4 regions of the Bacillus sp. F9_6S_D1_P_5 genome follow, and region 2 is predicted to be linked to each of the others. Evidence: riboswitches for the same ligand, from Rfam matches in the RefSeq annotation. Region 2 holds a riboswitch; each other region holds the start of a gene.
The links. Region 2 has a riboswitch for S-adenosylmethionine ahead of metI (cystathionine gamma-synthase/O-acetylhomoserine thiolyase). Riboswitches for the same ligand answer to the same signal wherever they lie in the genome.
Positions count from the first base shown of each region.

Region 1: it holds a riboswitch for S-adenosylmethionine, as region 2 does, so the genes downstream of both, mtnW (2,3-diketo-5-methylthiopentyl-1-phosphate enolase) here and metI (cystathionine gamma-synthase/O-acetylhomoserine thiolyase) in region 2, are expected to answer to the same signal.
Region 3: it holds a riboswitch for S-adenosylmethionine, as region 2 does, so the genes downstream of both, ACUXEY_RS23395 (ABC transporter permease) here and metI (cystathionine gamma-synthase/O-acetylhomoserine thiolyase) in region 2, are expected to answer to the same signal.
Region 4: it holds a riboswitch for S-adenosylmethionine, as region 2 does, so the genes downstream of both, ACUXEY_RS03145 (LLM class flavin-dependent oxidoreductase) here and metI (cystathionine gamma-synthase/O-acetylhomoserine thiolyase) in region 2, are expected to answer to the same signal.

Region 1 covers NZ_JBTREW010000014.1:33,999-41,971, forward strand. The annotation lists gene ACUXEY_RS17895 (serine hydrolase domain-containing protein) at 1-50, shown strand, start outside; gene ACUXEY_RS17900 (NAD(P)-dependent oxidoreductase) at 55-933, shown strand; gene ACUXEY_RS17905 (DUF3909 family protein) at 939-1,271, shown strand; gene ACUXEY_RS17910 (hypothetical protein) at 1,322-1,597, opposite strand; gene ACUXEY_RS17915 (1,2-dihydroxy-3-keto-5-methylthiopentene dioxygenase) at 1,903-2,415, opposite strand; gene ACUXEY_RS17920 (methylthioribulose 1-phosphate dehydratase) at 2,393-3,031, opposite strand; gene mtnX (2-hydroxy-3-keto-5-methylthiopentenyl-1-phosphate phosphatase) at 3,028-3,687, opposite strand; gene mtnW (2,3-diketo-5-methylthiopentyl-1-phosphate enolase) at 3,684-4,928, opposite strand; SAM riboswitch class I at 4,993-5,098, opposite strand; gene ACUXEY_RS17935 (aminotransferase class I/II-fold pyridoxal phosphate-dependent enzyme) at 5,163-6,341, opposite strand; gene ACUXEY_RS17940 (carbon-nitrogen family hydrolase) at 6,356-7,219, shown strand; SAM riboswitch class I at 7,291-7,432, shown strand; gene mtnK (S-methyl-5-thioribose kinase) at 7,524-7,973, shown strand, end outside.
Region 2 covers NZ_JBTREW010000003.1:155,022-162,994, forward strand. The annotation lists gene murG (undecaprenyldiphospho-muramoylpentapeptide beta-N-acetylglucosaminyltransferase) at 1-443, opposite strand, end outside; gene metH (methionine synthase) at 462-3,860, opposite strand; gene ACUXEY_RS05590 (bifunctional homocysteine S-methyltransferase/methylenetetrahydrofolate reductase) at 3,860-5,692, opposite strand; SAM riboswitch class I at 5,763-5,872, opposite strand; SAM riboswitch class I at 6,076-6,185, shown strand; gene metI (cystathionine gamma-synthase/O-acetylhomoserine thiolyase) at 6,427-7,539, shown strand; gene metC (cystathionine beta-lyase) at 7,536-7,973, shown strand, end outside.
Region 3 covers NZ_JBTREW010000024.1:40,708-48,680, forward strand. The annotation lists gene ACUXEY_RS23385 (ABC transporter ATP-binding protein) at 1-699, opposite strand, end outside; gene ACUXEY_RS23390 (ABC transporter permease) at 656-1,660, opposite strand; gene ACUXEY_RS23395 (ABC transporter permease) at 1,678-2,595, opposite strand; SAM riboswitch class I at 2,730-2,835, opposite strand; gene ACUXEY_RS23400 (DUF3951 domain-containing protein) at 3,218-3,370, shown strand; gene ACUXEY_RS23405 (hypothetical protein) at 3,389-3,892, opposite strand; gene ACUXEY_RS23410 (multidrug effflux MFS transporter) at 4,143-5,393, opposite strand; gene ACUXEY_RS23415 (DUF3981 domain-containing protein) at 5,521-7,239, opposite strand; gene ACUXEY_RS23420 (MFS transporter) at 7,318-7,851, opposite strand; gene ACUXEY_RS23425 (FAD-binding protein) at 7,848-7,973, opposite strand, start outside.
Region 4 covers NZ_JBTREW010000002.1:52,509-60,481, reverse strand. The annotation lists gene ACUXEY_RS03160 (hypothetical protein) at 1-72, opposite strand, end outside; gene ACUXEY_RS03155 (hypothetical protein) at 395-523, opposite strand; gene ACUXEY_RS03150 (ATP-grasp domain-containing protein) at 538-1,494, opposite strand; gene ACUXEY_RS03145 (LLM class flavin-dependent oxidoreductase) at 1,487-2,545, opposite strand; SAM riboswitch class I at 2,628-2,734, opposite strand; gene ACUXEY_RS03140 (hypothetical protein) at 3,053-3,442, opposite strand; gene ACUXEY_RS03135 (DUF4352 domain-containing protein) at 3,735-4,283, shown strand; gene ACUXEY_RS03130 (SH3 domain-containing protein) at 4,480-4,830, opposite strand; gene ACUXEY_RS03125 (DAK2 domain-containing protein) at 5,019-5,195, opposite strand; gene ACUXEY_RS03120 (RrF2 family transcriptional regulator) at 5,375-5,881, opposite strand; gene ACUXEY_RS03115 (FMN-dependent NADH-azoreductase) at 6,092-6,733, shown strand; gene dhaK (dihydroxyacetone kinase subunit DhaK) at 6,808-7,973, opposite strand, start outside.

The DNA of each region.
Region 1 (7,973 bases), on a different contig from region 2:
ATAATGAGTTTCGAAAGATGGTAAATGATTTATTAGAACAAAGGGGATGAGAAAATGGAACGTAAAAATGTATCAATAGGTTTCATCGGTATTGGTGTAATGGGAAAAAGTATGGTGCGTCATTTAATGCAAGACGGCTATAAAGTATATGTATATAATAGAACAAAAGCGAAAACAGACTCTTTAGTGCAAGATGGTGCAAATTGGTGTGATACACCGAAAGAGTTAGTAAAGCAAGTTGATGTTGTAATGACTATGGTTGGATATCCACATGATGTAGAAGAAGTGTACTTTGGAATAGATGGAATTTTGGAGAATGCAAATGAAGGCACGATAGCGATTGATTTCACGACATCTACACCAACATTGGCAAAACGTATTAATGAAACTGGTAAAAGTAAGAATGTATATACGTTAGATGCACCTGTATCTGGAGGAGACGTTGGTGCGAAAGAAGCAAGACTCGCAATTATGGTCGGTGGAGAGAAAGAAATATATGAAAAATGTTTACCGTTATTTGAAAAACTAGGAACAAATATTCAGTTGCAAGGGCCAGCTGGAAGTGGACAACATACAAAAATGTGCAATCAAATTGCGATTGCTTCTAATATGATTGGAGTATGTGAAGCTGTTGCTTATGCGAAAAAGGCTGGATTAGATCCCGATAAAGTATTAGAGAGTATTTCAACGGGAGCAGCAGGTAGCTGGTCATTGAGTAATTTAGCTCCTCGAATGTTAAAGGGAGATTTTGAACCAGGGTTTTATGTAAAGCATTTTATGAAAGATATGAAGATTGCTTTAGATGAGGCTGAAAAATTGCAATTACCAGTACCGGGTTTAAGTTTGGCGAAGGAATTGTATGAAGAGCTAATAAAAGATGGGGAAGAGAATAGCGGAACACAAGTGTTATACAAAAAATACATAAGGGGGTAAATGAAATGGATCTTCAAAAATTTGATGAGATGATTGATGCTGTGCAACGAGCAACTTGTATACAAATTAATGAAAAGCAAAAAGAAGCTTTTAAACAAAAATATGATTTTGAACCGGAATTCGAATATGGAAAAGATGAAAAAGGGCATTACGTTATTCGAACTTCAAAAAAGATGCTGGAAGAAATGGAATTTTATTTGGCATTGAAATATGATCGAGATGGAGTTGACCTTTATATGCAAGCAGAGATCGATGGTATAAGTCACGTATCTGTTAGCTATAGTAAAGATGCACTGCATTTACAAGAATTGTTTCAATTTCTAGAAGAAAATAAATAAAAGTCCTCAAATGAGGACTTTTATTTATTTAAGTATATTTAATTTTATAATTATAAGCTAGAAGCACGGCGGCAACGTTCAATTGGGAATGGAATCACTTGCGCGGTGTGATTAGGACCAAATTGTTTTGTACGAGCATGGCGTATTATATAAAATGCACAGAGAATTGAAACAGGAATAGCACCGAACAAGCCAAAAAATAAAGCGCTTACACAAGATGCGACAAAACCTAAAACACCAACCTCTAACTCTTCCATAATAGCTCCTAAAATAACAGGAAGTGCTCCACATGTAACCCCTAGTATAAGTGCGATAAGTAAACTCATGATTCTCCCCCTCTGTTTGCGATATTCTTTTCCATCTTAGTTAATTGTAGTATATCATATACAAAACAGAATTTTCAGAAAAAATTCAAAAAAAGTTCAATAAATGTTCAAAAAGTATTAAAAAATATACTTGAAAAATTGAAGGGATAGATTGTGTTGAACGGAAGGAAATATACAGTTAGAGCCATAAAAAATTAGGCTTATTTCATTTTTGAAATAAGCCTGTTCCATAGGAGGATGTATATATGTAGAGTGAATAAAAGGTTGGAAAAGGGGATCCAAGACCTTTTATTCAACTGACTACCTTAATAGATTGGAACCCAGCCTTCAGTTGTAACAAAAATACGAATAGCTACAACTTGACGATCATCTTGCAAGGTAAAATAATGTCTTGCATTTTCAGGAACAGATATGAGATCGCCTGGCTCAAGTTCGACGTCAAAGAATTTGCCATCTTTTCCTTCAATGGCGAAGATGCCATGACCACTAACAATAAAGCGAACTTCATCATCAGTATGATGGTGTTCTTTTTGGAAATTAATTAATAATTCGTCAAGGTTAGGTGTGCTATTTGAAAGTGAAATTACATCATGTGCTTTATAACCTCGGCGCGCTGAAACATCAGCGATTTCCTTTGAAAACAAAGCTAATATTTCAGCTTTGTTTTCATCTGTTAAAGAATAATTTTCACTTAAATGAGTAGGAAGTTTAGAGATGTTCCATTTCTCATATAAAACACCTTCCTCTTGTAGAAATTTACATACTTCCACTTCATTTTCAATGCGAGTATTTACTTCATGAATACGAATTTGCGCCATTAGAAACGCCTCCTTGAATTGATAATAGTTTTATATGAAATTGGAATAAAAACTCATAAGCTTCTAATCTTTTCTTTGCATCAAAGCTATCTCGGCCCCATACGGTAATACCATGGTTACGGATTAATACTGCTCCCGAATCACCTTGTATATGCTTTCGGAAGTTTTCACCAAGCGTTGGAATATGAGCATGGTTTTCGATAATAGGAATGTTAATTGTTGCGCCTTCTTCCCAAATATCGAGGGCTTTAATAATTTCTTGATTTTGAAAGGTGACTGCATCACTATATAAATTTGTGATGACATTGTTATCAGTTGTATGAACATGAAGTACGCATCCGGCATTCGTATTGTTATAAATATGTGTATGCAATATTGTTTCTGCTGAAGGACGTAACTCAGTCTCTAATACGGGAACCCCTAGATGATCTACTAATAGAAAATCATCTGGAGTAGTTTTTGTTTTATCTTTACCACTTGCTGTAATGAGAAAAGTGAGTGGTTCATGACTAACCTTTATAGAAATATTACCACTTGTTGCAGGAAACCAATTTCGCAGTGTTAATTCTTTTTTTATCTCGCTTAAGTCATACCATTGACGAAAAAGTTGTTTCATAATTTCACCTCCAACAAATGTTTTAATGCATATTGAACATCGTGAAATGTTTCAAAAGGTGTGTAAGCGATATGATTCTCTTCACACTTTGTAATAAGGAAGTCGCGAGCAAATACTTTATCTGCTTGTTTCGCAGCTTGTAAATCAGTAATGGAATCTCCAATTACAATATGGAAGTCATTCGTATCACTTAATTTACGGATTAAAGATGATTTGCATAATCCGCAATGGTTTTGACAATGATGATCACAAGGGTGAGGCCATTTAACGGTAATGTATTCACTTGAAAAATCAGTTTCATTACAGTAAATGTGCTCTTTTGGAATGGTTCCTTGTAAGAGTGGGTAGACGAAGAAATCCATTCCACCAGATATAACATAAAAAGAAATGTTATTCTCATTTACAAATTGTATAAATTCATGAAAACCACTACGGATTTCAGCAGTCTCTATTAAAAATTGAATAATATCATCGTGTAGATTAGTAGGTATTAATTGAAATAATTGAGAAACGCCTTCTTGAATAGATAGCTCTTGTGATAATATTCTATTCTTTACTTCTTCAGCTTCTGGTGGTGCGAATTTTTCCATAATGGACATAATGTTATCATTATTTGTAATCGTGCCATCGAAATCACAAAATACTTGAATACTCATAATTTCACCTCATGAGAGGGATTTCCCCATATTTGTAGTGCACTATGCAAATTTATGTCATCTACTTCATGGAGAGGTATATTTTGCAAGGTAGCATCAATCGCAGTACGGAAAGCTATCCCGCCGCCCTGCGCCCCATTCGGATGTCCGTGTATCCCGCCGCCAGCATTAATAACAACATCTTTACCAAAATCTCGTACAATAAAGGGAACGAAACCAGGGTGAATACCAGCAGACGGAACAGAGAAACTCTTCTTGAAAAATGCGTCATCTTCAGTTAAATATTTTGAGATGGCAAGAGCTTCTTCTTTTTCGAGCGCAACACTCCCATATGGAGATGGGAATAATGAAAAGTCAGCGCCAGCGTAACGTAGTAGCTTGCCGAGTAATAATGGAGATGAAACCCCATATAACTTGGATGCTGAGTAAGCACCACTTACAGCAGGGTGTGCCATAATAGGAACTGGGATTTCATCATCTTCTACAAGTGATTGTAGTACATCTAGTCCGTAAGCAAATACGTTAAATAATAGAATATCAGCCCCAGCTTGCACTGCACGTTTCGCATTTTCTTTTAAATCAAAAGTTCGTCCTGTTAAATTTACGGCATATAACGTTTTATGTCCGTACGTTTCATATACGGATTGTAAAACTTCTTTTCCAGATGCAATGCGTTTCGTAAGTGGAGTTAATGTATTCTCAAATAATATTTCATCATCTTTTACGATATCTACACCACCAATTGCTTGATCGCGTAATTGCGTTTTTAAATACCCAATATTTCGTCCAATCATCCCTTTAAAAATACTCATTAAAAGAGGGCGCTCATACACTTGTAAAAGGTTTCGAATACCATCTATGCCGAACTTTGGACCAGGAAAATGTTTTTTTAATTCGTCTGAAAAAGTTAAGTCAATTAATTTTACTTCGCCATCAAGTGATAGCTTTCCGAATGTAGTTGTTAAAATAGCTGGTAAGTCTGGACTGAAGTTTAATAAAGGGTATTCGATTTTAATAATCCCGCGTTTTACTTTTTTACGTAAATACAAATTGGTATGTTCATGTTCAGGTAATTCCTCAACATGAATGACGTTGCCTTTATGTTGTTTTAATTGTTCTTGCAATAAATGTGGCAAATGTGTCCAAGATCCAATCGTTAAACCGAGTGCAATTTGCTCAGCCTTTTTTTCTAAGTTATGTGAATCATCATGGATTAAATACGTCGCTATAATTCCGCTCATTGTTATAACCTCCTAGTTAAATAAAAAAACCTCTCAGCTAAGGAGAGGTTTTTTTACAACCAGCTCCTTATCTGTCAGCGTAATGCTGCGAGAATTAGCACCGTGTCTACAATTGTAGATCGGTTGCCGGGTTTCGTCGGGCTCGTCCCTCCACCTGCTCTTGATAAGAAGTATTTAGAAATGTTTAAATTTTTAAGATAATTGAATTTTGTCAGATATTTTTCGTGTTGTCAATTACTTTTTGAAAAAATTTAATTTATCGATTCGATTAATGGCTTCTCGTAATCTATCTTCTGTATGCAAGAGACCAACGCGGACATACCCTTCACCATGCTCACCAAATCCAACACCAGGAGCAACTGCAACGTGTGCTTTTTCTAGTAAAATATTAGAAAATTGCTCAGAGGTATATCCTTTCGGAACAGGAAGCCATGCAAAGAATGACCCTGTTGGAATGTCTACATTCCAACCAATTGAGTGACAAGCTGAAATAAGAGCGTTTCGTCGAGATTCGTAACTATTTACAAGGTCTATTACGCAAGACTGTGAATTTAATAGTGCTTCGCGGGCAGCATCTTGAATTGCACCAAAAATACTAACATACATATGATCTTGTAATAAGTTAATGGTTTCAATGACACTTTCATTTCCTACTGCAAAAGCGATACGCCACCCAGCCATATTGAAAGTTTTCGATAGAGTATAAATTTCAATTCCTGTATCCTTGGCACCGTCTGCTTGTAAGAAACTCACGGGCTTTTGACCATCAAATCCAATAGCGCCGTAAGCAAAATCATGAACAACTAATATATTATGTTCATTAGCAAAATCAATGGTTTCTTCAAAGAATTCTTTTGATGCAGTAGCACCAGTAGGATTATTTGGATAGTTTAAAAACATTAATTTTGCTTGTTTCGCAATAGAGTCATCAATTTTCGTATAATCTGGTAAAAAATTATTTTCTGCAAGTAGTGGCATTGTTTCAAATTGTGCTTTTGCTAAAGCAACACCTGATAAATAATCTGGATAGCCTGGATCGGGAACGAGAATCGTATCACCAGGGTTTGTAAAGCAAACTGGTAATTCTACTAATCCAGCCTTTCCGCCAAACAAAATAGCAACTTCTGTTTTTGGATTTACTACTACATCATATTCACGTTGATAGAATGTTGCCACGGCTTCTTTTAAACTTTCATGTCCGCGAAATGGCGGATATTTATGATGAATGGTCTTTTCTGCAGCATCTTGTAAAGCTTTTACGATATGCTGCGGTGTTGGTTGATCTGGATTACCTTGACCTAGATTAATAACATCGTGACCAGCTGCTACGACTTTGTTAACTTTTGCAACAAGTGAAGCGAAAAATTGTGTCGGCAATGATGTTACTATCTCAGAAGGTTGAAATAATTTCATACTTTCCACCTCTTTTGAAAGTTGTTACAATTCTAGTGACAAATGATATAATCTTTCCAGTATTTTGTAAAGAAAAAATTATGAATGGGGCTGACAAAATGAAAGTCGCATGTATTCAAATGGATATTGTCTTTGGAGATGTAGAAAAAAATATTGAGAATGCTAAAAATAAAATAAGCGAAGCGATGAAAGAAAGACCAGATGTTATTGTCTTACCAGAGCTATGGACAACAGGATATGATTTAACGAGACTCTCTGAAATTGCAGATAGGGATGGATTGGAAACGAAAGAAAAGTTGAAAGAATGGTCGAAACAATATGGTGTACATATTGTCGGTGGTTCCATAGCGAAGCAAACAAAACAAGGTGTTACAAATACAATGTATGTTGTAAACAAGGAAGGAGAACTAGTCAATGAATATAGTAAAGTACATTTATTTCAGCTTATGGATGAACATAAATATTTAATAGCTGGAAATAGTACAGGTGAATTTAAGCTAGATGATGTAGAGTGTGCCGGCACAATTTGTTATGACATTCGTTTTCCAGAATGGATGCGCGTTCATACTGCTAAAGGTGCAAAGGTTTTATTTGTTGTAGCAGAATGGCCATTAGTTCGTTTAGCACATTGGCGTTTACTATTGCAAGCAAGAGCAGTTGAAAATCAATGTTATGTTGTCGCATGTAATAGGGCAGGAAAGGATCCGAATAATGAGTTTGCTGGTCACTCTTTAATTGTCGATCCTTGGGGAGAAGTTGTTGTAGAAGCGAATGAAGAAGAATCCATTTTATTTGGAGAGCTTCATTTGGAGAAAATTAATGAAGTACGCAAAGGAATTCCCGTTTTTGCAGATCGTCGTCCAGAATTATATAAATAAAATGTTGACAAGTGATTTTTATTCTTGGTATAGTCTTCAACATAAAGTTAAAAATTCAAAAAATTATACAACTCTTATCAAGAGCAGGTGGAGGGATTTGGCCCGATGAAGCCCAGCAACCGACCGTAATACCATTGTAAAATGGGGCGTTTATTTACGCCAAAAGGCACGGTGCTAATTCCAGCAGAAAGTTTACTTTCTGGCAGATAAGAGGGGAGAAGATAAACTTCAAACCTCTTTCTTAGTGGAAAGAGGTTTTTCTGTGTTAGAAAAACCTCTGAATTAAAAAAAGGGGGAGAAGACGATGGGATATTATTCATTGACTGAAACGACAGCTATACAATATGCGAAAGAAAACGGTTATTTTGAAAAGAAAGCAAATGTAGTTTGTCATGAAATTGGAGATGGAAATTTAAATTACGTGTTCAAATTAGGTGATGGAGAGAAGTCTATTATAATAAAACAAGCATTGCCATATGCGAAAGTAGTTGGTGAGAGCTGGCCGTTATCTATAAAAAGGGCGACGATTGAAAGTAAAGCATTACAAATTTTTGCGAAGTATGTGCCGGAATACGTGCCGGTAGTGTACAGTCATGATGAAGAGTTAGCAGTAACAGTAATAGAAGACTTATCAAGGCTAACAATTGCTAGAAAAGGATTAATAGATGGAGAAGAGTATCCACTTTTATCCCAACATATTGGTCGTTTTCTAGCACATGTTTTATTTTATACTTCAGATTTTGGATTAGAGTCA
Region 2 (7,973 bases):
GCAGCTTCATCAAATGTAACAAATATTTTCGAAGCAAAACGGAGAGCAATTTTATTTGCTAGTCCTGGCGTCATATCAGATTCATGTAATAAGACTGGTACTCTATTTAACCATCCTCCAATTACGACTGGGACAGATACGAAACCACCTTTTGAAAAAATCACATCCGGTTTTAGTTTTCGAATCCTTACATACGCATCCATAACACCCTTCATTACAAGAAAAGGATCTTTTATATTTTTCAAATCAAAATAACGGCGTAGCTTTCCGCTTGCAATACTATAGTACGGAATGCCTTCCTTTTCTATAATCGTTTTCTCAATTCCTTGATGAGAACCAATATAAGAAATATCCCAATTTTGTTCTTGTAAATGCGGAATGATGGCTAAATTAGGTGTTACATGCCCTGCCGAACCGCCACCTGTAAAGACTATTTTTTTCATACGTCTCCCCCTTCTACACTATAATACACTAAAATATCTTGCCTCAGGGTGAGAAAATACCATAGCTGTTACAGATGCTTCTGGCTCCATCATAAATCCTTCCGTTAATGAAATACCTATCTCTTCTGGATGAATAAGTCGAAATAATTTTTCTTGATCCGCGAGTTCTGGACATGCTGGATAACCGAAGGACACGCGTATTCCTCTATATTTCGTGCGGAAACGTTCTTCCATTGTCAGTTCTGGTGAATCTGGAATACCCCAGCGATCACGAATAAGCATATGTGTTTTTTCAGCAAGTCCCTCTGCTAGTTCAAGCGCTAACGATTGAATGGCATGACTGCGTAAATAATCACCCTTCGCTTTCCACTCTTCAGCAATGTCCCGAACGCCTTCCCCAACCGTAACAGATAGGAAAGCAACGTAGTCCATCTCATCTCCAACTGGGCGTAAATAATCACCTAAAGTACGGTATGGTGCTTTTCCTTGTCTTGGGAATGTGAAACGTTCTATAACACGCGTATGATCTTCTGGATCATATACTACAATATTTTGTCCGTCGCTTTGCGCTGGGAAAAATTGATACACTGCTTTCGGCTTTAACCAAGATTGTCCTTCCTGCAATAATTCGTCTATTAAATCATTTAATTCATGTGCTCTTTTATCTCCCTCTCGCAAAAGCTTCTTCACACTTCCTTTTAATCCAAGGTGATGTCCAAGTAACATTTGTCTATTTAAAAATGGAGCGAGATGAAGGGCTGGGATATCGCGTAATACGATTCGCTTTGTTGAATCAGGCACTATAACCTCTGCCTTCGGTAATGGCTCAATTACTGCTGGAATTTCTACTTTTTTCTCTTCTTTTGTTACGATATGAAGATGACGTTCTTTTTTATCTTGTTTCATCTTCTCTCTCTCTTCTTCTTTTTGAAGCTTATTAATAATATCAAGCCCCGTCATCGCATCACTTGCATAACATACGAGCCCTTTATAGGATGGCGAAATACGATTATCTGTAAACTTTCTCGTTAACGCTGCCCCGCCTACAACGATTGGAATATCAATATCCGCCGCTTTTAAATCTTCAGCAGTCGTTACCATTTGTTGCGCTGATTTTACTAATAAACCAGAAAGCCCAATAATATCAGGCTTCTTTTCTTGTACTTCTTGCACAATTCGATCCGAGCGAACATTGATCCCTAAATTAATAATCTCATATCCGTTATTCGATAAAATAATTTCAACGAGGTTTTTCCCAATATCATGTACGTCACCTTTAACAGTTGCTAATAACACTTTCCCTTTTTTCGCACTATCACTAGATTCCATATGTGGCTCCAAATAACTTACAGCAGCTTTCATACTTTCAGCACTTTGCAATACTTCAGCAACGATAAGCTCATTATTATTAAATAATCGTCCTACCTCATCCATTCCTGTCATAAGTGGGCCATTAATAATATCCAAAGGTTTTCTTCCTTCTGTAAGCGCAAGACTTAAATCTTCGTGTAACCCTTGTTTCGTACCTTCTACAATGTAATTTGCGAGCCTTTCATCAAGAGTTAATGTTTCTTGGATAACGATATCTTTCTTTTTTGCCACGCGATAAAAGTTTGTAAATTTTTCTAACGTCTCTTGCGTCGTTTCAAAAAGCAACGCATCTGCAAGACGTTTTTCTTCCTCAGGAATTGACGCATACCGTTCTAATTTTTCCGTATTCACAATCGCGTAATCTAATCCTGCTTTCGTTGCATGATATAAAAAGACGGAATTTAATACTTCGCGTCCAGCTGGTGGTAAACCAAATGATATGTTACTTACACCTAAAATCGTTAAACACTCTGGTAATGCTTCTTTAATAAGGCGAATCCCTTCTATCGTCGCGGCCGCCGAGCCAATATATTCTTCATCACCTGTACCTACAGGAAATACAAGTGCATCAAAAATAATATCTGACGGGCGTATACCATATTTCGTCGTCAATAACTCATAACTTCTTTTCGCAATTTCTAGTTTTCTTTCTGCACTTACTGCCATACCATCTTCATCAATTGTTCCAACTACAATTGCAGCACCATATTTCCGAAGGAGCGGTGTCACTTTTTTAAATCGTTCTTCTCCATCTTCTAAATTAATTGAATTAATAACGGCTTTTCCTTGAATATAAGTAAGAGCTCGCTCCATCACATTTTCATCTGTTGAGTCAATCATAATCGGTACTTTTAATACTTTCGTAACTTCTGCCAAGAAGTTTTCCATATCTTCTATTTCATCCCGGTCCGGGTCTGCCATGCAAATATCAATAATATGAGCATTTTTCTTCACTTGCGCTCTAGCGATTTCAGCAGCCTCTTCGAATTTCCCTTCTGCTACTAATCGTTTAAATTTACGTGATCCAATAACGTTTGTTCTTTCACCAACAAATAACGGTCTCATAGAATCATCATATTGAAGTGCCTCTAATCCACTAACACCGTGTCCAGCTCTTTCGTGGTGTTCACGCGGCTTAAGAGACGCTAACGCAGATTTCATTGCTTTTATATGTTCTGGTGTTGTGCCACAACAACCACCGATAATATTAACCCATCCTTCTTCAGCAAATCGCTTCACTTTTTCAGCGAGAGAAGATGGAGATTCGTGATAATGTCCATCTTCATCAGGAAGACCTGCATTTGGATAGCAAGAAATGTAACACTCTGACAAATCAGATAGGGAACGAATATGGTCTCTCATAAACTCCGGACCGGTCGCACAGTTTAATCCAACAGATAATGGCTTCATATGCTCTATCGATAAGTAAAAAGCCTCAATTGTTTGCCCCGCCAAAGTCGTTCCCATCGGTTCAATCGTTCCCGAAATCATGATAGGTACTACCTTACTTAGTTCATCAAAAGCTGCTTGAATTCCAATATAAGCAGCCTTCACGTTACGCATATCTTGACTCGTCTCAACGAGTAATACATCAACTTCTCCTTTCAACAATCCTCTTGCCTGCCGTGTATAGGCTTCAATTAATTCTTCAAACGTCACACCACCAGTAACACTAATCGCTTTCGTTGTCGGTCCCATTGCTCCCGCAACATATACTTCCTTCCCGCTTTCTTCGACTGCTTGCTTTGCTAAACCCGCTGCCTTCTCATTTAGCTCCTCGTCTAAATGAGATAACTCATAATCACTTAGTACAATATTTGTCGCCCCAAATGTATTTGTTTCAATAATATCCGCTCCAGCTTCAATATAGGCTTTATGAATCTTTAAAATAACATCTGGTCTTGTTTCTACTAAATATTCATTACAGCCTTCGTACTCTTCTCCTCCGAAATCTTCCGCCGTTAAGTCCTCTTGCTGGATCATCGTTCCCATTGCACCATCTAATATTAAGATGTTATTTTGTAATTTTTCTTCTATACATTTCATCAATTAATACCTTCTTTCACTTCTTGCTTTTCTCTCACATATTTAACAAGATGTTCTGTAATTTCATATTTTAGAAATGGTGTAATAAGATAAATGCCGTTAAAATATTTCATCGCCGTATCGATCAATTCTTGTGAAATACGAATCCCTTCTTCAATTGCTGCTTCTTTCGTTTCATGTCCATCCATTCTCTCTCTTACTTCTTCAGGTAGCGTAATACCTGGCACCTCAAAATGAAGGAAATCTGCGTTCCGTTTACTTATTAGTGGCATAATCCCAATAAAAATAGGCTGCTTCAAATGCTTTGTCGCTTCATACACTTCTTCAATTAACGCGATATCATAAATCGGTTGCGTTAAGAAATATTCCGCTCCAGCATCTATTTTCCGTTCCATTCGCTTAACCGCTGCTTTTAAATGTCTTACATGCGGATTAAAAGCACCTCCCACTGAAAACCTTGTTGCTTGCCCTATTGATTTCCCTAAAATAGAACGCCCATCGTTCATTTCTTTAATCATTTTAATGAGCTCAATAGAGGACAAATCATATACAGAAGTGGCACCTGGAAAATCACCGACACGTGCTGGATCACCAGTTAAAGCTAACACTTCTTCCATGCCTAACGCTGATAATCCTAGTAAATGAGATTGTAATCCGATGACGTTATGGTCTCTACACGTTAAGTGCGTCAATACCGGAATATCGTGCTTCGTTAATAATGCTCCCATTGCCATATTCGAGACGCGAGGCGATGCCAATGAATTATCTGCTAGAGTAATAGCATCTGCTCCAGCTCTTTTCAAAGCTCTTGCTCCTTCAAAAAACCGCTGCGTATCTAACGTTTTCGGTGGATCTAATTCCACTACTACTGTCGTTTGTTTTTTTGCTTTCTCAGCTAAAGTAACATGAGCTTTCGAACGTTTCTCGTGTGTATGAACTACTTTCGGTCTTTGAATCGTATCCTTTTCTATTACAGGTGTAACATTTGCAATTGCACGTTTCATACTTTCAATATGTTCTGGAGTCGTGCCACAACAACCACCCAATAAACGAATACCTTGCTCAATAAATTTCGGTGTCATCGCTTCAAAATAAGCCGGACTTCCCTCATATACGTAACGTCCCTCCACATAATTTGGGAGACCTGCATTTGGGTATGCTGATAAGTAACCATTTTTCGGAATCGATATCATTTTAAAAGCTTCTGTCATATGAAGCGGCCCTAGTTGACAGTTCAATCCAACGACATTTGCACCATAATCTAAAAGCTGTTTTAATATTTCATTTACATCATTTCCATTTTGAGTCGTACCTGCCTCATGTAACGCTAATTGAGCTACAATTGGAATATTCGTTTGTTTTCGTAACACCTGAACAGCATGAAGTAATTCAAACTCATCATAGAAAGTCTCTAATAGTAATCCATCAACCTGTTCTTCTAGTAAAGCACTTGCCTGCTCAAGTAACATAAATTCTCTTTCCATATCAGTTGTCGTAACAGCTCCAATATGTTTCATACCACCGATTGTTCCTAAAATAGCGTTTCTGTCTGTAACAGATGCTTTCGCCAGTTTGACTGCTGCTCTATTAATTTCAGTAACTTGATTTTCTAAACCATACATACGTAATTTCGCTTCGTTTGCTCCGTACGTATTTGTTTGAATCACATCAGCCCCAGCAGCTACATATTGCTTATGAATCGATATAATTAAATCCGGATCAGATATATTCAATTCTTCAAAACTACTTTGCAAACCGTGTGAATGTAATAACGTCCCAACCGCACCATCACCTATTACAATTCCTTTCGATAATAAATCTAGTAATTTCACCAATCTCCCTCATTTCTATCAATATAAAAACCCCCTCTTCACTTTGAAGAGGGGGACATAATTGGTCCTCCTCTTATTATGCAAAACACTCGTTTTGCAGGTATTAGCACCGTTTCAAACATTTCGTTTGAAGGTTGCCGGGTTTCACAGGGCCTTTCCCTCCACCGCTCTCAATAAGAGTTTGTCTTTATTATTTTATTTATGTAGCTAAAAGGAAATGCGTTCCCCTTTTAACAATGTTTGTTAATTTTTTAATAAATTTAGCACGCACAAATGCAAAAGTCAATGACACTTGCGGAAAAATAAAAATTATTTAAAATAAAGTTGCAATTCAATTATCTTTTGTTGTAAAGTTAAAAACATAATAAAATTTCATACGAACATTCTTATCTAGAGAGGTAGAGGGACTGGCCCTATGACACCTCAGCAACCATTAACATTTGTTAATAAGGTGCTAATTCCAGCAAATTGTGAAAGATTTGACAGATGAGAAGAAGACTCTATTCAAACCGAAAGCCTTCTTCTTAGAAGGCTTTTTTTATTTTCCCCCGCTATTTGAGGGCAGTAAGATTCCCAACTCAAAATTCAGCTGGAACAAAGAAGTTAGGTGGGAATCAACTGCCCGTAAAAGCCCGATTGGTGAGGGCTGATAATTAGTGGGGATGAATCCCTCACTGATTAAAGTTTCACTTTACATTCACTTAATTGTTCATTTAAAAAGGAGGAATTTTCACATGTCAACTATTGAAACGAAACTAGCACAAATCGGAAACCGGAGCGAAACTACAACAGGAACTGTTAACCCGCCTGTTTATTTCTCAACTGCTTATCGTCACGAAGGAATTGGTAAATCTACTGGCTTTGATTATTCAAGAACTGGAAATCCAACTCGTGGTCTTTTAGAGCAGGCAATCGCAGACTTAGAATACGGCGAACAAGGTTATGCCTGTAGCTCCGGAATGGCGGCTGTTCTCCTCGTCCTTTCGCTATTCCGTTCTGGAGACGAACTTATTGTATCTGAAGATTTATACGGCGGGACTTATCGATTATTTTCTGAGCATGAAAAAAAGTGGAACGTTCGATGTAGATACGTAAATACACAATCTATTAAACAAATTGAGCAAGCTATCACAACTGAAACGAAAGCTATTTTCATAGAAACTCCAACTAATCCATTAATGCAAGTTACTGATATTACCGCAGTCGCAACTGTAGCGAAAAGACACGGACTACTCCTTATTGTAGACAACACATTCTACACGCCTTATATACAACAGCCCTTAACAGAAGGTGCTAACATTGTACTGCATAGTGCAACGAAATATTTAGGTGGGCATAACGATGTGCTAAGCGGACTTGTCGTTGCAAAAGGAAAGGAACTTTGTGAGGAAATCGCCCATTATCATAATGCATCCGGTGCGGTCTTAAGCCCATTTGACTCATGGTTATTAATCCGCGGTATGAAAACGTTAGCGCTTCGCATGAGACAACATGAAGAAAATGCAAAAGCAGTTGTCGCTTATTTAAATGATGAAGACGGGGTGACAGATGTATTTTACCCTGGAAGAGGCGGCATGATCTCATTTCGTCTGAAAGATGAAACGTGGATTAATCCATTCTTACAATCTTTATCCTTAATTACATTTGCTGAAAGTCTCGGTGGTGTTGAAAGTTTAATGACGTATCCAGCAACGCAAACACACGCTGATATTCCTGAAGAAATCAGAACAGAAAACGGTGTATGTAATCGTCTTCTTCGATTTTCCGTTGGCATTGAAAATAGTAACGATTTAATTCAAGACTTACAACAAGCCATTACACTTGTAAAAGAAGGTGTAAGAATATGAGTTATTCTATAGATACACTCTTACTACACAACCAATATAAACATGACTCACAAACAGGAGCTGTTAACGTTCCCATTTATAATACATCAACATTCCACCAATTTGATGTAGATACGTTCGGGAAATATGACTATAGTCGCTCTGGCAATCCAACACGTGAAGCGCTTGAAGATATCATTGCTTTATTAGAAGGCGGAACAAAAGGGTTTGCGTTCGCGTCAGGAATTGCAGCGATTTCTACTGCATTCCTCCTCCTTTCACAAGGTGATCACGTACTCATTTCAGAAGACGTATACGGAGGAACTTATCGAATTATAACTGAAGTTCTCTCCCGTTACGGTGTTTCACATACATTTGTTGATATGACCAATTTAGAAGAAATAAAGCAAAACATTAAGCCAAATACAAAACTCTTTTATGTGGAAACACCTTCT
Region 3 (7,973 bases), on a different contig from region 2:
AACACGTCCCCCGTACATCACAACTACTCGATCTGCTACTTCACGTACAAGTGCCAAATCATGTGTAATTAATAAAATGCTCGTGTTTTGTTTTTCTTTTCTCGCCTTGAGCAACTCCATAATTTGCTTTTGAATCGTTACATCTAATGCAGTTGTAGGCTCATCTGCAATAACGAGCTTTGGGTGACAAGCAAATGCAATTGCTAAACAAATACGTTGTCTCATCCCTCCACTTAATTGATGTGGATACTGTTCAAAACGTTTCTCTGCTTCATGTATCCCTAAATCATTTAATAAGTTAATTGCAATTTCTTTTGCTTCTCTTTTCGATTTTTTCTCGTGTTGCAAAATTACTTCTGTAATTTGTCTTCCTACCTTCATCGTCGGATTTAAAGAAGACAGAGGGTCTTGAAAGATAAAAGAAATATCTTTCCCTCGAATTTGATTCCACTCTGATTCTTGTAAATTCGTTAATCCTTGAGATTGGAAAGAGATACTTCCATCATCGATGTGAATAGACTCTTGATTTAGTCCAATAATAGATTGTGCTGTAACACTTTTTCCTGAACCACTCTCTCCTACAAGTGCAACGATTTCACCTTCGTTAATAGAAAAGGAAACATGTTTCACAATCGCTTGCTTACTATTCTCTTTTTCAACGGCTAACGTTACGTTTTCTAAAGATAAAAGCTGTCCCATGTTTTTTCTCCTTTCGATTCCTTTTTACGATTTTTGGATCAATTGCATCTTGCAAACCATCACCAATTGCATTAAATGCAAACATAATGAGCGCAATCATGATTGCTGGGAAGAATAATTGCCACCATTCTCCGCTCAGTAATGTCCCGAGTGCATCGTTCGTCATCGTTCCCCAGCTCGCTGCCGGTGATTGTACTCCAAGTCCGATAAAGCTTAAAAATGATTCTGAGAAAATAGCTGCCGGAATTGTAAATGATAAATTTACGATAATAATGCCTGTTAAATTCGGAATGATGTGTCCGTATATAATCTTCATATGCGATGTACCTAATCGCTCTGCTGCAATAACAAATTCTCTTTGCTTTAAGGATAATACTTGTGCCCTAACGAGACGTGCCATGCCAATCCATCCTGTTAATGCAAGGGCAATAATAATTGTAAAAAGCCCTGGTTTCATAACGATTAATAATAAAATAACAATTAATAAATATGGGATACCGTATAACACTTCAATCCCTCGTACAATCCACTCATCAATTAACGTTCCAAGGCGACTACGTCCTCTCACATATCCACTAAAGCCACCGATTAGTACACCAATTCCTATATCAAGAGCCGCTGCCACTAATCCAACTGTTAGTGAAATTTTCCCTCCAGCCCAGGTGCGCGCCCATATGTCTCTTCCTAGATCATCTGTTCCGAACCAATGCTCACTACTAGGGGGTAAGTTTGTTGCTTCTTTTACTTGTTCACTCGCAGTAAATGACGTTAAACTTTCGCCAATCAGTGAAAAAACAATAATTAGTAATAGCGTCACTGCCCCTAAAACTGCTATAGGGTTTGATATAAACTTGCGAAACACTTCCTTCTTTCGGCTAATCGTTTGCTGCTCTTTATTTATCGTTAATTCTTTTTTCTCTTCATTCGTTAATAACTGTTTATTGATTTCATAAACTCCCATTTAAATGTCCCCCCTCCTTACGTAATAGAACGAATACGTGGATCAACAATACGGTGAATAATATCTGTAACGAAAATACAAGAAATTAATAATGCACTATAGAAAATCGTCGTTCCCATAATGACCGGATAATCCCGGTTAAAAATACTATCTACAAAATATTTTCCTAGACCAGGAATGGAAAATATTTTTTCAATAACGAAAGTCCCTGTTAAAAGTCCAGCCATTAACGGCCCAACAAATGTAAGAACTGGAACAATTGCATTTCGAAGGGCATGCCTTATAATAATCTTCTTAATTGGTATACCTTTCGCTCTTGCTAATTTAATATAATCACTCTGCAATACTTCAATCATATTAGAGCGAACAAATCTCGTAATCACTGCAATTGGTCCTAATGCTAATGCGAAGGATGGCAATACCGTATGTTCGAATGTGCCCCAAGACGCTACTGGTAACAATTCAAACTGTATAGCAAATACTTGTATAAATAGTGGCGCTAAAATAAAACTTGGAATAGATATACCGAGAATCGCAAGTAAGCTCACACTATAATCAATTACTTTCCCATGATATAGGGCTGCAAATGTACCTGCTGCAATTCCGACTAATAATGAAATAATAAGTGCTTGTAAACCAATAATTGCTGACGGACCAAATCCTGTCGTTATAATTTCTGATACACCTTGACCTGTAGATTGAACAGATTCACCAAAATCAAAATGAACTACGCCATCTAAATAAGCGACATATTGATTCCATAACGGTTCATCGAGGTGATACTTCGCCCTCATATTCTGTATTACTTCCTCTGGAAAGATTTTCGCATCTGATGAAAATGGATCCCCAGGAATGATATGCATAATCAAAAATGTTACTGTCGTAATGACCCATAGCGTGAAAACCATAACCGATAGTTTTTTAATAACATACACTTCGATAACCCCCTAAACAAATGAATTTACTTTGTTTTATTGACATATTTGTTCCTATTACTTTTCCGCTTCTTAAAATACAAAAAGCCTTGATCTTAAAAAATAAGATCAAGGCTTAATAAACGAAGGCCCATCACTTATCTTTCAAGACTTGCTTGCTGGAATTAGCACGGTGTTCCTACTACAGAACCCGCTGCTGAGGTGTCATAGGGCCAGTCCCTCTACCTCTCTGGATAAGTAAATTGCTATATTATTATTTGGTTCAAATTGTATATTTCGAATTATAATTCTGAAAAAATGAAAAGTCAATCAAATTGGATATATTTAGAAAAATCAGTTTTTAATGTCGTTTATCGAAATTACGGTTTTCACTTATAATAAAAAGAAATACTGTTAAAGGAGTTATAAGATGGATCCCTTACTTCTTGCTACTATAGGATTACCCTTAACAATCGTTATACTTGTCATCATCGGGGTCTATAAAGTGAAACTTTAATCAGTGGGGGATGTTCATCCCCCACTGATTATTAGTTGAACCAATCGGGCTTTTACGGGCAGTTGATCCCCTACCTAACTTCTTTGCTTTCACTGAATTTTGAGGTGGGGAGCTTACTGCCCGTTAATGCGAGATAAACTCTTTATTAAAAAGAAACGTATCACTTCTTTTTATACTCCATGCGATAATATTACCGGTCAAACCATTTCTGAATTTCACGAAGAACAGAAGGCATTAGTATCCGAGGATGAAGACGGAGATGGTAAGAAGAAAAAATAACCTTGCGCATACGCAAGGTTATTTTTTCGTTTCTGCTTGAAAACGTTTATAGTATGTCGATGCTGTTGAAAAATTAATTTCTATATCACGAATCAAAGATGAATCTTCTTCTTTAGCTAACTTCTGTAATTTTTTCATCGCTTGTTCTGCTTCATTTAAGAAGCCAACATACATTTCATGTTCTTGTTCTTTCGACTTCGGCACACGAATTTCTTTACGTATGTGATCTATATCTTCTAACATGCCCGTTGTTACCTTCTGCACGTCTTCTTTATATGTAGCATTCGTTATTTCCTTACCGCCCTTTTCTTTTGCCACTTCCCATAACTGTAATGCTTTATTAATTTCTTTATTCATTTTCATATCGTATTTTTCATGTACTGCACGGTATTCTTTCATCTCTTCTGTTTGCTCAGTAGATTGCTCTACCTTTTCTTTCGGTTCTTTCGTATCTTTATTTCCATTACATCCCGCTAGAAGGATCATACTTCCCATTACAGCAATACCCAAAACCTTCTTCATCTCTTCTTCTCCTTTTATCTACAGCTACTACTCATTATAGTTTCTTATATCTTCACTTGTTATTATACCGAGAACATCCTACTTTTTACACTTAAGACGATAGCTTAATATACATGCCTACATTTTTGTCACAGTATCGTCACTTTATGCAAATAACTTTTGCATCACCTTACGAAGCTGTATGCGTTATTTCAAAGAAATGAAAAAAGAGCTGATTCAAAACGTATTTGAATCAGCTCTTTTTTATAATTTAAGCCTCTAAATTTTGTCTTTGTTGCATTTCAAACTGCTTTTCACTTCTTCTGGCCATAAATAGATAACATAATACAGCACCAATTTCACAAAGAGCGATTACAACCCCCATCGGTAATGCGGTGTTACTTCCCCCAATACCTACTAACGGTGCAACAAGTGCTCCTGAGATGAACTGTAATAATCCTAATAAGGCCGATGCTGTTCCTGCAGCTTGTTTCTGATTTCTCATCGCTAACGAGAACCCAGTCGTTGAGACAACCCCGACACTTGATACGACAAGGAATAATGAGCATAAAACACCAATTAAACCTATTCCGAGCACGATTGTCAGTAATAAAGATAGGCCACCAACAGCTGCGATAATAATACCAGCAACAAATAATGTCTTCTCATTCACTTTCCCTGCTAAACGACCTGTTACCTGACTAGCAATGATAATACCGATACCGTTGATTGCAAAGAATAAACTAAATTGCTGTGGCGACGCTCCGTATATGTTCTGCAACACAAATGGTGAGCCTGAAATGTACGCAAACATTGCCGCCGTTACTAGCCCTTGTGACAATGCATATCCCATAAACAGACGATCCTTTAACAGCTTTCCGTACGTCGCCAATGTTCCTGACAATCCACCCGTTTCTCTCTCTTCGGGAGGTAATGTTTCACGTAATACGAAAGTAGCTGATATTAACATGAATACACTAATTGCTCCAAGAACGATGAAGACACCGCGCCATGTTGTAAATTGTAACAATTGTCCTCCAATAATCGGTGCCAAAATAGGCGCTGCTCCGTTTACTAACATAAGCAGTGAGAAAAACTTCGTCATTTCAGAACCTGAATACATGTCACGTACCATCGCACGTGATATAACAATCCCAGCCGATCCTGAAGCCCCTTGTAAGAAGCGCAATAACACTAAACTCCAAATAGAAGGTGCAATAGCACAAAGTAAAGAAGAAGCAACATAAATAATAAGAGCAATAATAAGAGGTTTGCGCCTTCCATAAATATCACTAATTGAACCGACAAATAATTGCCCTACTGAAAGCCCAAGTAAACAAGCTGTTAATGTTAGTTGCGCTAGGGATGCACCTGTCTGTAAATCATCCGTTAATTTCGGTAACGAAGGCAAATACATATCGATAGATAACGGCCCAATTGCCGTAAGTGTCCCTAGTACAAGAATCATCCATAACCTATTTGTCTTTACAGGTTTATATATTTCTTGATTAACTCCATTCACTTTTTCTGTTCACCCTTTCCTATACATAATGAATCGTAACAATTATAGTTACAACATAAACATACGTCAAGTATAGCGCATTTTCCTGTTTTATACTGTAAAAAAAAGCGATAGAATTTCTATCGCTTTACTTTTTCAAATTGCTATTTGCAAATTTAGATACGGAAGACATCGCCTCTCCTGTATCTAAATATGTGATTTGAATTGGATCTCCCACTTCTGTAAACATAGCATATGGGAATTTTTTCACAGGTATCATAAATACTTTTTGTTCATTCTCTAACAGTACGTACACAATTGTATTTTCACCTGATTTTTCTTTATATACACGTTTTACAACGCCTTCTTTTTGTGCCTCTTTACCACTTGAAGTCGGTCTAAATGAATCTCCACTTCCGCTCAGCGCATTTTTATAATTCTCAAGCGCTTCTTTTTGCGTCGAACCTGTTGCAAATATTTTCGCGTTAGAAGCATAGATAACTGTATGAGCACGTACTAAACCTCCGTCATCAATAACAGGTACAATCCAAGAAGGTTTACCGTACACGTTATAAATAACCGGCATCGTTCCATGCCATTTCTCTCTCTTAAAGGAATTATCCACTACTTCCGAAGCAGCTGAACCGTCCATAATTCCCTTTACTTCTTTTCCGTTATAGTAATACAACTTACCTGTACGCGCATCAATAAGCGAGTAACCTAACGCAGAATCTACTCCTTCTTTCGGGGAGGTGAAATCAGTAAAGTAATATAACGTTCCATCCTTACCGAAGATTGGTGTAACTCCTTCTTTCGTTCCCCACTCAGTCGGGATCTTCATATCAGTTTGTGAGAATTTTGTATTCCAAAATCCGTGAATATATTTACCGAAATACGTATTTAATGTAGATGCAGTCTCGTGATTTAATACGCCATCAACAAATTTAGGTGCCTTTCCTTTGTCGTATCTTTTCACTTCACCTGTTTGTGCGTCTACTACTACAACGCCCTCTACTTCAAATCCAGATCTTCCTGAAATAAATTCACCATACGTCATTGTATAATAAGGTTTCCCTTTATCATCTACTTCAAATTTAGGTTTCCCTTTAAAGATTAGATTTGGTTCTGCTTTCCTTACAACACGCTCTAAATTATTCCCGAAAAACATGCTTGGCACATATTTCATTTTATAACCAAGGTGCAGTTTCGCTTCCGCATCCGGGTTCGTACCTGACATCGTTACGTATCCTGGAATTGTCTCTGCTTTACGTGCTTTAAAAAATCCTGAAACTTCAATTGGTGCTACATATAAAGCCTCGCCATTTACCATTTGTGGCGTTAATTCTCCTAGTTCAAAATAAGCTACTTTCGGAATATCTCCAAATACTTTTTTCATCTTATTTTCCGCTGTCTTTGGCGGCACTGTAAACGGCTGATCATTTTCAGTAAATGGCTCTGAAATATCTTTCTCTACCTTTACAACAGAATCATATTTTTTTTGCGTGATTACTATATCGTGCAAATAACCAAAATAGCCGTAACTTGCTAGTAAAACAAACATTAGAAGCCCTTTTAACGTACCTTCTAATTTCCCTATTTGATTTTGTGAAAATAAAACAAGCCCAATTAAAACTGCTACTGCAACGGCATAATGAGTAAGAATCGAATCTGCTCGATCATCAATTAGCCAAAGATATTCATAGATTGCAATACCTATCCAAAATAAAACAGGAATAACTAAAATGGATGATTTCTTACCCTTTACAACCTTCTCATCCCCTTTCTTATCCACTGCTCGAAGTTTACTACCGCTTCTTGTCCATGGAATCAAAAACAAAGTGAGAATAGCTAAAATTAAAAATTTCATCAAAGGCAATGTCCCCTTTTCTTTTATTTTCCCTTTTAGTATAACAAATAAAGGGTATTCAGGTAAAAATGGGGATGATTATATTTTTTTACTACTTAATACAACTCCGCTTACCACATATAAGATAGATGCAATATAAAAAATCGTACCAATCGTAAAGAAATCTACTAAATATCCTGTTGCAATAATTGCTACTGCTCCTCCAATCGATGTCCACACATGATATTTCCCAATCTCATAACCAGCATTTTCTTGCACAACCTTTCGTGCTAACGACGTCTTCTCTGTATTACGCTGCACAGCACCTAAAACCCCCATTACAATTTGAAGAATATACACATGCCAGACTTCCGTGGCAATCGGGAAACAAAGCATTAATACTGCCATGGACCAAGCATATATAATTAATAATTTCCGATCACCTACTCTATCGGACACCTTTCCTACTACCGGATACACAAGTGCTGAAGTTAAAGCGAATAAGCCATACGCCCAGCCAAATTGCGAGAAGCTATTCCCAACGTTGCGAAGCAATAGTATATAAAAAGGAAATACCATACTTCCCGCCATCATAATTATGCTTTGTGACGCTACAAATCTTCTATATGTCATTTCGTATACTCCCTATAAAATAAATTCACAAATCTCTCTTTTGGATCCGCTTCTTTTTTCTTCTGAAGAAATTCTTCTATACGAGGATATGCCCTTTTTAACTGCTCCTTCGTTGGGTAAGA
Region 4 (7,973 bases), on a different contig from region 2:
CCAAAAAATCAAGAAAAATGAGACAATCACTACAATACAAAAAATATCAAAATATGAAATTCCTAAAATCATATAATATATCCTCCATTTCCATTAAAGCTCAAATAATTTTTTCTTATATAAAATCAGAGAAAGGATAGCAGCCTTCCGTCCTCAAAATATACAGTTATATACAGCTTATCATACAATTCTATTAGCGGAAATATCATCGAAATACCCTCAAATTATATCTATCTAAAAACAAAATATAGACCTATTCACTTTTACGATACATTTATATGTTACGTTGGATAAGTCCTTTTATAAGCTGTTTTTTTGATGCAGATGCCATTATTCTCAATACAATAGAAACAATTATTGGAATATATATAGGAGTAAGAAGATCCCCTCTAGCTTAAGCTAGAGGGGATCTTCTTACTCCTATTTCAAACTTACTCACAATTTCTTCAAACGCATGCGCACCTGCATCTGGATATCCTAAACTTGACCATACTCCCACGATTACTTTAACAAAGGTTTTCACTAGAACCTTCTATACTATTTAACTGACTCTACTTGTTTCTCTAATTCTCTTCCAAGAAATGTAGCAAGCTCAAGCATACCAAATTGATTCGCTACAGACTCTGCATCAGAATTATAGTTTGTATTTGTATTAATATCATACGTATAAATTGTTCCATCCGCACTGCGAATAAATTCAATACCAGCAACGGTAATTTCATTTTCTTTTAGAAATTCTTTGTATTGTTCAATAATTGGCTCTTGGAAGTCTGATATAATTTCAAATTTTGTTGGCGCTTCTGTCTTACTTTCTTCTCCTACTGGGCAAAAAGCATCTTGAATCGAACACGCATCTGCTGGACAAAGTTCAAATCCTTCTGATGTATCTACTTTAACCGCATATACAAACTGACCGCCTACAAACTCACAACGTGTAATATATGGTTCTGGTGCTTCAATATATTGCTGTATTAAAGTAATTCCATCAATGGGTTCTTCAAACGCCGGACCGTCCAAATATTGTTCTAAAGCATCAATGGAATGAAAGAGTTGAACACCAAGGCCTTTACCTGCACGGTTATGCTTTGTAATGAACGGTACTTCTCCTAACTCCCTTGCTGCTTTTACTATATGATCACGGCCAACAGCACCAATTGTTTTCGGCACTTGTATCCCCAATTTTCTTAATGCTGCATATTGATTCAATTTACTTACTTCAAGACGTAATGCTCGAGATCCATTAAATACTGTGCGCCCGTATCCCTCTAGCCAAGCAAGAACCCCTTCAGTCAATTCAGGTGCATATCGATGCCCTCTCGTATGCGAAGAGGCACTCATGCGGCTATAAAAAACACCATGGGGAGGTTCTTGTTCTAACGGAAGTGTTCCTTCATTTAAAAGCCATTCCTCATACGGTAACTCCAGTTCTTCCAGCCTTTTCACTAAATGATTCGTCCATTCCTTATTCTCATGTAATATGTAAATTTTACTCATTTGTAATCAATTCCTTTCTTTTTGCTTCAACTAATGGCATCACTTTTTCAGAAAATCGTTTCATCTCTTCAAGCTGTGGCGAAAATTGTAAAAGTAATAACGTCACACCTACTTTTTCAAAAGCAAGTATCCTTTCTGCAATTTGTTCTGGTGTTCCGATTAAATTAGGACGTAACCCGCGATTCGATACGGAATAATCATTGAGCTTCACTTGCTGTTCCAAATGCGATTTACTAATAAAATCTTGGTAACCCGCATAGCCTAAAGCATCATCTTTCACATCCGTTATGCGTCTCCATTCTTCTAACGCCTCTTCTTCTGTATCACAGCAAATGACATAAGCCGCAAGCCCGAATGATTGTAATGGCTCGTCTGTAACTTTTTTTCTACGATTCTTCATATCTTCTATTTTCACACATACTTCTTCCACTGTTCCGCCGTGCATTACATATGCATCCGCGTGATTTACAATGACCTCTTTTCCTCGCTCACTCTCACCACCTGCATAAAGCTTAATGCCTTGTTTCTGCACAGGTTTTGGACTTAAATGTGTATGCTGAAGCTCATAAAAGTTCCCTTTATAAGAAAATTCGTCTTCTTTCCAAAGCCCCTTCAAAATTGTTACAAATTCCTCTGTGCGATCATACCTTTCATCATGTGCGGTAAATACCCCGCCGTACTGTCTCGCTTCTTCTTCCCACCATGCTGAAACTACATTCAATGTAAAACGACCATTACTTAATTGATCGATATTTGCTGCCATTTTTGCTGTAACTGCTGGATTATGGAACCCAGGTCTTACAGCTGTCATAATCTCTAATTTATCAGTTACTGCTGCAAGTGCTGCCGCAGTTGTCCACGCTTCTAAACTTGGTGCTGAAACACCTTTTATATCATTTAAATTTAATTCTGCAATAAGTGTTGTTGAAAAACCTAATTGTTCTGCCGCTTGCGCTGTTTGTTTTGCATACTCAAACGTAGGCGGCATAGATTCATCATCCACATTTCGAAGCCATCCCCCAAAAATCGGCAACCAAAAACCATACTCCACTACCTATTCCCCCTTTAACTTTTAGCCATAAAAAAAGCTACTCTTATCGAAATAAGAGTAGCCTTCTTGACTAAGTGAACCGCTCTTATCTTTCAGATGTTTTTTCACCTGCAGGATTTGGCACCTTTCGTCTAAAACGAGGTTGCCGAAGTTTCATAGGGCCCGTCCCTCCACTTCTCAACATAAGAATTGTTTGATTTTCATTTATTATAATCATCAGAATAATAAAAATCAATCTATTAATACTTATTTTTCCGATATACATTAAATGATATGCAGAAAAATCATATTGTTATAGAGATTTATAAGGGTATTATGTTGTTTTGCTTGCGGAATAATAGACACGAAATTTCATGTTACATGCAAATAAACAAGGAACCTATTAGTCGGTTCCTTGTTTATTTAACTAAAGCAGACTTATTTGGAGAAGCCAAATAAAAGTTAAATCAACTCCTATTTAACATTCCCCTTCAGATATATGACAGTAAAGAATACATCATCACGTTGTCAGCAAGCAAAAGTGTATTCTGCATTTCTGAAAACAGTAGATGGCAGATTGTGACCTGCTGAATCTGCTAAAAAAGAATATACAAGAACATCCTTAACATCATCTTTATTTCCACTAATAATAACATCAAGAAAATCTTCTATTTGGAATTCTGGCGTAAACAACACAATCTTAGTTGTTCTGTTTGGTTCTAAAGAAACAAAAGTACGAGAGATTTCAACTAATTCATTTTGAGTTGGGAAAGAAGTGTTTGGACTTCTCTTAACAGTTACCGTTACATTACTAGTATGGCAGCGTGAATCATTGTTTAACATAATGTTGAGAGCAGTTGGAATAATCCCATTTTCAGAAACCGGAACTCGAAACACTCCAGTAGATTTATGAGCCATATAATCACATCCTTTCAAAATAAAATATATTTACAATATATTAGATGCAAAAGATGTTCATTTTGATAGGGACAAATTATATGATTAATATATCTATAATAACCCTCCGTATTACTAAGCCAATGTTTTAAAAGATTAACAAATATCGCGAGAACCAATCGAATGTATATGAAAAGTAAAAAGAATAAGGTGTCTAAAAGATTACCTATCTTGAGCCAATAATGAGATATTATGTTAATCTTATATGTATAGTTGCACAAAATTGAGAAACTTAAGGAGACAGATCAATTTTATGAGAAAATTATTCATATTACTTACTTTCATTCTAGTATTAGTCAGTGTTACGGCTGCTTGCACACAAGATAAAAAAGATAGTGCCGTTGAAAATGTTCCATTAGAAGAACCAACCACAAAAAATGAAAATGAAGAATTAATAAATTTTGAAGAAGAAGATATGAGCCGCTTGGAACAAGGTATTTTATTAGTTGGTGAGAGTGTTAAGGGAGGCTATTACTTGAGCACCGTTCAAAGTGCATATTTAAATGATAGCAACGATTCTATCGTTGTTAATGTCTCTGTAAAAAATGTACGAGGTCAAATGATTAGACTATCAGAATTAAAATATAACTTAAAAGATGAAAAAGACGGAAAAACTTATGAAGGAAAGGTGCTTGACCAAAACCCTTCTAATATACAAGTTAAACCAAATGAAACGGTAGAATTAAAAATAGCTTTTGAAGTACCAAGTACCGCAGATGAATATATGTTTTATATTGAAAGCTCTTTAGATCCTCTAGGAGCACACTGGAAAATCGATAAGCTGCAATCACAAAAAAACTAAGTCTCAAATAAGCAAAAAGCAATGAAAAAATTTGATATAGATACAAATGAATAATATATAAGCATAAAACCATCGATTTAATGAATCGTTGGTTTTTTTTTCAAAAAATGCTCCATCAAAAACTAGGAGACAAAAAAACTAATCCTTAAAAGAGATCAGTTCAATATATCCACAATTATTATTATAGTACATAGTTTTATGAGCAAACGTTATATAATGTTGTGTGTGATACATAACCTGTCATCCCTTTATAAGTAACTTTTAACCACTGTTTAGAATTACTATAATGCCCTTGAACATACTCACCTGTTACCCATGTACCAGTAATTTTCTGACCACTAGTAAATGTATGTAAGACAGGTGATCCCACAGTGTAACCACTGCGCATCTTTGCACCATATGTACCTACCGTACCTCCCTTTGCACAAGCTGCTACTACTGTTTCATTTTTAGTAGTATTCGTAGCCGCGAAAGCAGAGCCGTTAAATGTAAATAAAGTAAACATAAAAGCTGTTAATAAAGTACAAATAGATAAGCGATGTAACAAAATAAATTCCCCCTTTTTTTATAATATATTTCTTCACAAACGATTATCTTAAATATTAGTTGGAGTTTTGAAATAAGATTTTATCAAAAATATGAAAAAACTCATATTTTACAGAGAGAGCCCGAAAGTAGTCTTCTACCAACTATATAAAAGTCCCTCCACCTTAAGGCAAAGGGACTTTCTCATTCCTATTTCAAACTACCCGAAATCTCCGTAAAAATAACTCCAAGTGCAAGTGCATGTGGATATCCTAAGCTTCTTTCACCAACTGTATCGGCGCGGCCCATGCGAGCTACGCTTTCTTTCGTATACTCTGTTCCTTTTTCAAAGGGAATTTTCATTATGTTTAAAATATATGAACACATAAATTCATTTACTTTTTACGAAAATAAAATTGTATTGTTTAGAATTTTAATGTTAATCAATTTGAAACTTTATGAGTTAATTAAATGTGATATTTAAAGAAGGAATTTGTGATGAAGTACTCACATGATGGAATTAATGTTAAAAAACAAAAAAACTCTAACTAATTCGTCATGGCGATTTAGTTAGAGTTTTTTTGTTTGAAGTATTCACGAGTATCTACCCTTATCTTTTCAGGTAAAACAATATCAAGTTCTTTATCTAACCATGCAAGAGTCTTTTTACGAAGAAACTCACGCATGTGTTCTTCTGCTTCAAGCATTACTAAGTTAATTGTACAAGAAGAATTGCTAGGTTCACAAGAATTACAAGCGTCGTCTCGATATAGTAGACCATTCTGTACAATATTTTTACATTGAAAAATAGGTTTTGGGCCTTCGACGGCTTCTATTACATCCCAAAAAGAAATATCTTCTGGAGACTTAGCTAACCTATATCCTCCCTTTACACCTGGGACAGAATTCACAATGTCAGCTTTAGATAATTTACCGAAAACTTTTGAAAGAAATGTTTCAGAAAGTCCTTGAAACTCTGCCAAATCTTTTATTCCAACACTTTCCTTGGAAGGAGCATTGATTAAATAAACTAGGCAATGCAAGGCATATTCAACCCCAACACTATATTGCATATACAAATCACCTGCTTTTTATTTTAAGGGTTATCAAATTGTATCTTAGGACCATTTAGAATTTTAGTCAAATAAAAAAAGGCTCTTTTAGAATAGTATGTATTTCATTTGACAAAAATAATTTCAGAGTTTATATTAAAGACCATATCAATCGACGATTAACTCAGTCGATAATTAAATTGTAAAATTTTAAAAAAAGGGGAAATACAAATGAACAAAACACTTATTATAAACGCACATCCGAAAGTGGATGATACATCATCAGTCAGCATTAAGGTTCTTAACCACTTTTTAGTATCTTATAAAGAATTAATTCCTAATAATGAAACGATTGAACAGATTAATTTATACGATGATGTAGTACCAATGATAGATAAAACTGTTTTAAGCGCATGGGAAAAGCAAGGAAATGAACAGAAGTTAACTGATGAAGAACAAAAAGTAACAGAGCGTATGTCCGAAATTTTACAACAATTTAAAAGTGCAAATACGTATGTGATCGTATTACCTTTGCACAACTTTAATATTCCATCAAAGTTAAAAGATTACATGGACAATATCATGATTGCACGTGAAACATTTAAATATACTGAAACTGGATCAGTCGGATTACTTAAAGATGGAAGAAGAATGCTTGTTATACAAGCAAGTGGAGGAATTTATACAAATGATGATTGGTATACAGAAGTGGAATACTCTCATAAATATTTAAAAGCAATGTTTAATTTCCTTGGTATTGAAGATTATCAAATCGTTCGTGCACAAGGAACAGCAGTACTAGATCCAAATGAAGTATTACAAAACGCATATAAAGAAGTTGAAGAGGCGGCTTCTAGATTGGCTAACAAATAAATTTTTTCACTGGAAGAATGATGGTTATAATTAAAGATCCCCTCCACCATAAGGCAGAGGGGATCTTCTAACTTCTATTTCAAACTACCCGCAATCTCCGTAAAGATAACTCCAAGTGCATGTGCACCTGCATCTGGATATCCTAAGCTTCTTTCACCAACTGTACCTGCGCGGCCCATGCGAGCTACGATTTCTTTCGTGTACTCTGCTCCTTTAACGGCTGCTTCTGCTCCTTTTTCAAAGGCAGTTTTCATATCTTCTTCGCTTGAAGCGCTAGCTAACCAAGAGTCTACACATGGAGCAAGTGCATCAACAAGTGTTTTATCACCAACTACTGCTCCTCTACCGAATGATCTTTCACCGATAGATTGTATGCCTTGCAGTGCTGCTTGTAACATTTCAGCAAATTCTTTCACTGCTAACTCACGCTTCTCGCCTGCTGCTTTACTAGCTGCGCGGAATGCTCCGCCCCAAATTGGACCAGATGCGCCGCCGCAATGTTCCATAATAATCATCGAACAACCGTCAAGGAATGATCCGATCGTTACGTTCTCTTGATCTACGATAGAATGCCACTCGCGTTTTAATTGCTTAAATCCTTTTGCAACACTCATTCCGAAGTCGCCGTCACCTGCATGCGTGTCTAACTCACAGAACGGTACTTCATTTTTAATAATAACGTCGCTCATTTTATCAACGAGATAAATCATGTTGTTTAATGTGATGACATTATTTTTAATAACAGCATGCTCTTCCGCTGTTTCTATTTCAAATGAAACTTCCTTCTCTTCTGTCTCTTCAAGTACATTCACGTACTCTACACTTTCAACTGGTCCATCTACTTTAAACGCTGGTGTGTTACACTCTTTAGATAGTAATGTTTTTAGCTCATCATCTAATTTCATTACTGTTAAAGACATACCAGCCATATCGATACTCGTCATATAGTTACCAACGAATACTCTATTAATTTTAATGTTTCTAGCAGCTAGTTCTCTCGTCACGGCGTTATTAAATAAGTAAAGTTCTTGCAGTGGTGTTCCGCCAAAACCGTTAACTAGAAGCGCAATTTCTTCGCCATCTTTCACTCCTAAATCTTTTACAAGATCATTTGTCATACGGTTCGCTAGTTCATCTGCTGACAACATTTTTTCACGCTTAATTCCTGGTTCACCGTGAATACCTACGCCGTATTCCATTTCATTTTCCGCAAGTGTGAAAGTAGGTGATCCACTCGCTG